Regions from separate parts of the Pseudomonas sp. SDO5532_S415 genome, predicted to be linked through region 1. Evidence: predicted binding sites of a transcription regulator. Region 1 holds the regulator's gene; the other holds the start of a gene.

Region 1 (3,410 bases):
TCCGTCTATGCAAGACAAGGTAAAGAAATAACATGGGCAGCATGCATCCCGTACAGGTGATCGCGGTGACCGGCGGCAAAGGTGGCGTCGGGAAAACTAACGTGTCAGTGAACTTGTCCCTGGCTTTGGCTGAGCTTGGCCGGCGCGTCATGCTGCTGGACGCCGATCTGGGGCTGGCGAACGTCGACGTTCTGCTGGGCCTGACACCCAAACGTACCCTGGCCGACGTGATCGAAGGCCGCTGCGAGCTGCGCGACGTCCTGTTGCAGGGGCCAGGCGGCATCCGCATCGTTCCGGCCGCGTCCGGCACCCAGAGCATGGTGCATTTGAGCCCGGCGCAACACGCCGGCCTGATCCAGGCGTTCAGCGACATCGGCGACAATCTCGACGTACTGGTGATCGACACCGCTGCGGGTATCGGTGACTCGGTAGTCAGTTTTGTGCGCGCCGCGCAGGAAGTGTTGCTGGTGGTCTGCGACGAGCCGACCTCGATCACCGACGCCTACGCATTGATCAAATTGCTTAACCGCGATTACGGCATGAATCGCTTCCGCGTCCTGGCCAACATGGCGCAGAGCCCGCAGGAAGGCCGCAACCTGTTCGCCAAGTTGACCAAGGTGACCGACCGCTTCCTCGACGTCGCCCTGCAATACGTTGGCGCCGTGCCGTACGACGAAAGCGTGCGCAAGGCCGTGCAGAAGCAGCGTGCGGTCTACGAAGCGTTCCCGCGTTCCAAGTGCTCGCTGGCGTTCAAGGCCATCGCACAGAAGGTCGATACATGGCCGCTGCCCGCCAACCCGCGCGGGCACCTGGAGTTTTTCGTCGAGCGCCTCGTGCAACAAACGGCAGGACCTGTGCTATGACAGCCAGCGGTTACAACCTCTACAAGAAGTCGGCGCGGGACGCGCAGTACGAGCTGATCGAGCGTTACGCGCCACTGGTCAAACGCATTGCCTACCACCTGCTGGCGCGTCTGCCGGCCAGCGTCCAGGTCGAAGACCTGATCCAGGCCGGGATGATCGGCCTGCTTGAAGTGTCGACCAAATACGACGCCAGCAAAGGCGCGAGTTTCGAGACGTACGCGGGCATCCGCATCCGCGGCGCCATGCTCGATGAAGTACGCAAGGGGGATTGGGCGCCACGTTCGGTCCACCGCAATACCCGGATGGTCAGCGACGCCATTCGCTCGATTGAAGCTAAAACAGGCCGTGACGCTAAAGATCACGAAGTTGCGGCCGAACTCCAATTGAGTCTCGACGATTACTACGGGATTTTGAACGACACCCTGGGCAGCCGCTTGTTCAGCTTCGACGATCTGTTGCAGGACGGCGAACACGAAGGGCTGCACGAGGATGGCGCGAGTGCTCATCTCGAACCGTCACGCGATCTGGAAGATGAACGCTTCCAGGCGGCGCTGGCGGACGCGATTGCCAATTTGCCGGAGCGTGAGCGACTGGTGTTGGCGCTGTACTACGACGAAGAGCTGAATCTCAAGGAAATCGGTGAGGTCCTGGGGGTCAGCGAATCTCGGGTCAGCCAGTTACACAGCCAGTGCGCGGCCCGTTTGCGGGGGCGTTTGGGAGAGTGGCGAGCGCGCTGAAGGCAGTGTGGGGGCACTGCGACGTGGCTGGTGGGGTGATGAACCGCGCCGGTCTCGATCCGCTGTACTCCAGACAGTCATCAAGTGTTTTGCCAGATTGATTGAAATGGCGCGTCCAGGTGCTGGGCGCGTTTTAGTCTGCTTGGAGGTCGAATTGGACAAGAACATGAAAATCCTCATCGTTGATGACTTCTCAACGATGCGGCGGATCATAAAAAACCTGTTGCGTGACCTTGGGTTCACCAACACGGTCGAGGCCGACGATGGCATTACCGCCATTCCGGTACTCAACAGCGGGAGCATCGACTTTCTGGTAACGGACTGGAACATGCCTGGCATGACCGGTATCGATCTGCTGCGCCACGTGCGTGCCGATGAAAAGCTCAAGCACCTGCCGGTGCTGATGGTGACCGCTGAAGCCAAGCGCGAACAGATCATCGAAGCGGCCCAGGCCGGTGTAAACGGCTATGTGGTCAAACCCTTCACGGCCCAGGCGTTGAAAGAAAAAATCGAGAAGATTTTCGAACGCATCGGTTGAACTGCGCCACGGGGGAGCTATGGGGCATAACGAATCTTCGCAGGGTGATTTTGAATCGACCCTGAAAAAACACGCCGTCGAACTGGTCGCGAGCCTTGAAAAGGGCAAGTTCGGCGATGCTGTGCAATTGATCCATGAGCTCAACCAGACCCGTGACCGCGGCCTGTATCAGGAAGTGGGCAAGCTCACCCGCGAGCTGCATAGCGCGATCGTCAATTTCCAGATTGACCCGCACATGCCGCAAGCCGAGGAAGTGTCACAGATCACGGATGCGACCGAGCGCCTGTCCTATGTGGTCAAGCTGACCGAGGCCGCGGCCAACCGCACCATGGACCTGGTGGAAAGCGCCACGCCGGTGGTCAACCGCCTGAGCGATGAAGCCCAGGCCTTGAGCACGGACTGGGGACGGTTCATGCGTCGCGAAGTCGGGGCTGAAGAGTTCCGCGAACTGGCCCGGCGGGTCGACGGTTTCCTGGCGCGCAGCGCCGAAGACGGCCGCGCGGTGTCGAGCAACCTCAACGACATCCTGCTTGCCCAGGACTACCAGGACCTCACCGGTCAAGTGATCAAGCGCGTGACCCAACTGGTCACCGAAGTTGAAAGCAACCTGCTCAAGCTCGTGCTCATGGCCAGTCAGGTGGACCGCTTTGCGGGCATCGAACATGACCGTGAAGCGATGCTTGCCGAAAAAGATCCACAAAAACATCTCTCTCAGGGTGAAGGTCCGCAGATTCATGCCGATAAAAGAGAAGACGTTGTGTCCGGTCAGGACGATGTGGACGATTTGCTATCCAGCCTGGGATTTTAGAATTTTAGTTTTCTAGAGTTTTGGAATTTTAGGTTTTTTGGGTTTTTAGACCTGTTAGGAGCACACCATTAATGAGCTTCGGCGCCGATGAAGAGATCCTTCAGGATTTCCTGGTTGAGGCCGGCGAGATTCTAGAGCAACTGTCCGAGCAACTGGTCGAGCTGGAAAGCCGGCCGGATGATGCGGACTTGCTCAATGCAATTTTTCGCGGTTTTCACACTGTAAAAGGGGGCGCCGGCTTCCTCCAGCTCAACGAGCTGGTGGAGTGCTGTCACATCGCCGAAAACGTGTTCGACATCCTGCGCAAGGGCGAACGTCGCGTCGACTCGGAATTGATGGACGTGGTTCTCGAAGCACTGGACGCGGTGAACAGCATGTTCAGCGAAGTCCGCGAGCGCAGCCCGATCACGGCTGCCACGCCTGAATTGCTCGCGGCCCTGGCCCGTCTGGCCGAGCCGCAAACG
Region 2 (3,410 bases), on a different contig from region 1:
GGCACGGGCCGCTTCGATCGCGGCGTTGAGCGCCAGCAGGTTGGTCTGATCAGCGATCGACGTAATCACACCGACGATGCCACCGATTTCCTGGGAACGCTGACCCAGCGTATTGATCACCGTTGCGGTGCTGTTCAATGCCCCGGCGATTTGCTCCAGCGACGAGGACGCTTCGTCCATCGACGTGCGCCCAATCTGCGTTTGCTGGGCGTTTTCCTGGGCCAGACGCTGGGTGCTGCCCATGTTGTCGGCAATGTTCAACGAGGTCGCGCTGAATTCTTCCACGGCCCCGGCCATGCTGGTGATTTCGCCCGACTGCTGTTCCATCCCTTCGTAGGCGCCACCGGACAAACCGGACAGGGCCTGAGCGCGGCGGTTGACCTCCATCGAAGCATTGCGGATGTGCTCGACCATGGTCGACAACGCCTGGCTCATCTGGTTGAAGGCGCGGGCCAGCTGACCGATCTCGTCGTTGCTCGACACACTCAGACGCACGCTCAGGTCACCGGCACCCAAGGCTTCGGCCTGGCGCACCAGATCCGCCAGCGGCGCGAGTTTGCTGCGCAACAGCCAGACCGCCGAACCCACCGCCAGCAACATCGCCAGCAAACTGCCGATGGCCAGCTGGATACCGACACTCCAGGTCACGGCGCTGATTTCGGTTTTCGGCATGCTCGCCACCACCGACCACGGCCCGCCTTCGAACGGTACGGCCACGCTATAAAATTCTTCGGACTTGTCGCTCCAGAAATCGCCCTTGCCCGGCGTTTTCGCCAGTTCGACAATTGCTGGCACCGCTTGGTCCAGCGCCTGCACACCTGCGATCGGCACAAGCCATTTGTTTTGCTCATCCAAAAGCGCCAGGGAGCCGGTCTGGCCGATGCGGAAGCGTTTGAGGTTTTCGAACTGCGCCTTCTGCGCGTCGGTGTAATCGAATCCTACATACAACACGGCAATGACCTTACCGCTGCTGTCGCGCACGGGGGTGTACTGCGACATGTAGAAGCGTTCAAACAGCAAGGATCGACCCACGTAGCTCTGCCCCGCCATCAAACGGGCGTATGCCGGATTCGCGTGATCCAGAACAGTGCCAATGGCACGGTTGCCGTCTTGTTTGCTGACATTTGTACTGACGCGAATGAAGTCTTCGCCGCTGCGCACGAACACCGTCGCCACGCCCGCGGTCATCTGCTTGAACTCGTCCACTTCCTTGAAGTTGTTGTTAAGCACTTCATTGCCCAGGTGCAAGCCCGGTGTCTGGATACCCGCCACGGCCACCGGTTCATCCGGGTGCACGCTCAGCCCTCCACTGAAGCGCTTCTCGAACAGTCCGGCCAGGCGCTGGGTACTTTCACGCAACGTGCCGTGAAAGGTGCTCAGCTGATCGGCCAGCAACCGGGCCTCACTGGCCAGGTGCTCTTCGCGGGTGGCGAGGTTGGCGGTGTCCAGCGAACGCAGGGCGAACAAGGTACTGCCGGTGATGACGATCGCCAGAATCACGGCGAGCGCAAGACCAAGCTGTGAGGCTATCCGGGCACGAGGTTGAGACATGACAGCTCCTGGCCAAGTGCCTGGATCATCGTGATCGCGGCGCACACTCAGCAAAATTTCTAATATTTAGGGGGTAGCGTCGAACCTGCACGAAGGTCCCACGAGCAGATTTTCGGCGGCGAACGGAAATACTTGAGCGATTAGTGGGGATATGGCTCAAGGCCGCTACGCCGGCCGCTCCATCGTTTCAGCTCAGGTGCTCGACATCCGGCAATTCCATGGCCCTGACTTCACTTTGCAGAAAGTCGCTGAGCCGGCGCATGCGCTCACCGCCCGGACGGGTTTTCGGCCAGACCAGGTAGTATTTCTCACCGCTGGCAACGGCCGTCGGCCACGGCAGGCTCAATCGCCCTTGCGCCACATCCTCCGCCACCATCAGCAAATCACCCATGGACACGCCGTAGCCTCGGGCTGCCGCGATCATGCCCAGCTCCAGCGTGTCGAACACCTGCCCGCCCTTGAGTGACACCTGGTCGGCCAGCCCCATGCGCTCCAGCCAATTGCGCCAGTCGCGGCGGTCCGGTGTCGGGTGCAACAGCTCAGTATTGGCCAGACGCGTGACGTCCCAAGGCTGATCGCTCGGCAGGTTGGGCGCGCCCACCGGGATCAATTCCTCCGGGAACAGGTAACTCGCCTCCCAGTCCGGCGGGAAATGCCCGTTGCTCAGCAACACCGCGCAATCGAACGGCTCATCGTTGAAGTCTACCGAATCGACATCCATCCAGGCGCTGGTCAATTGCACCTCGTTGCCCGGCTGCAGATGGCGGAAGCGACTCAGGCGCGCCAGCAACCAGCGCATGGTCAGCGTCGACGGGGCTTTCATGCGCAGGATGTCGTCTTCGGCGCGCAAGGTATTGCAAGCCCGTTCCAGAGCAGTGAAGCCTTCGCGGATCCCCGGCAACAACAAGCGGGCCGATTCGGTCAGCTGCAGGTGGCGACCACTGCGGTGAAACAAGCGGCAGGCAAAATGCTCTTCGAGCGTACGAATATGCCGGCTGACTGCACTTTGCGTGATCGACAGCTCTTCAGCGGCTCGGGTGAACGAACTGTGTCGCGCCGCCGCTTCGAATGCGCGCAGGGCATACAAGGGAGGAAGACGACGTGACATTGGGAAAGCTCCTACATCGGGATTCGATCACCCTAGCAGAAACTCTCCAGCATGAGTTTGAATCATGCCATCCATCCTTTTTATCCCTTTGTGCAAACCCCGCAGAGCGCCGAGAATCGACGCTTTCCTGTTCACTTTGACAATCGAGCGTGATGATCATGCAGCATCCAGCGCGTATTGAACTCTGGGCCATCCTGCGGCTGGCGGGGCCGTTGATCGCCTCGCAGTTGGCGCACATGCTGATGGTCCTCACCGACACTTTGATGATGGCGCGCCTGAGTCCCGAGGCACTGGCCGGCGGCAGTCTGGGCGCGGCGAGCTATTCGTTCGTGGCGTTCTTCTGCATCGGTGTGATTGCGGCGGTCGGCACTCTGGTGTCGATCCGTCAGGGCGCGGGCGATACCCTCGGGGCTGCCCGACTGGTCCAGGCCGGGTTGTGGCTGGCGTGGCTGATGGCGCTGGGTGCCGGGCTATTGCTGTGGAACCTCAAACCGGTTTTGCTGCTCTTCGGCCAGACCGAAAGCAACGTGCAGGCGGCCGGGCAGTTCCTGGTGTTTTTGCCTTTTGCCCTGCCCGGCTACCTGAGTTTCATGGCCTTGCGTGGCTTCACCAGCGCCATCGGCCGCGCGACGCCGGTGATGGTCATCAGCCTGGGCGGAACGGTGGCTAACTTCCTGCTCAACTACGCGTTGATTACCGGCATGTTCGGCCTGCCGAAACTGGGCTTGATGGGCATCGGTCTGGTCACCGC

What was found. Region 1 encodes FliA, which starts transcription of late flagellar genes. Its sites were predicted from a motif close to CTAAAGTTTNNNNNNNNNNNGCCGNTAA; they were not measured.
Region 2: the regulator FliA is predicted to act here: its motif matches at 1,661-1,688, upstream of ACW9HW_RS04015 (methyl-accepting chemotaxis protein).

What each region holds. Positions count from the first base shown of each region.
Region 1 is NZ_JBSVWS010000037.1:3,763-7,172, forward strand. Features, by position in the region: gene fleN (flagellar synthesis regulator FleN) at 33-863, shown strand; gene fliA (RNA polymerase sigma factor FliA) at 860-1,600, shown strand; gene ACW9HW_RS11785 (chemotaxis response regulator CheY) at 1,767-2,138, shown strand; gene ACW9HW_RS11790 (protein phosphatase CheZ) at 2,158-2,946, shown strand; gene ACW9HW_RS11795 (chemotaxis protein CheA) at 3,018-3,410, shown strand, end outside.
Region 2 is NZ_JBSVWS010000006.1:68,035-71,444, reverse strand. Features, by position in the region: gene ACW9HW_RS04015 (methyl-accepting chemotaxis protein) at 1-1,551, opposite strand, end outside; gene ACW9HW_RS04010 (LysR substrate-binding domain-containing protein) at 1,739-2,659, opposite strand; gene ACW9HW_RS04005 (NorM family multidrug efflux MATE transporter) at 2,818-3,410, shown strand, end outside.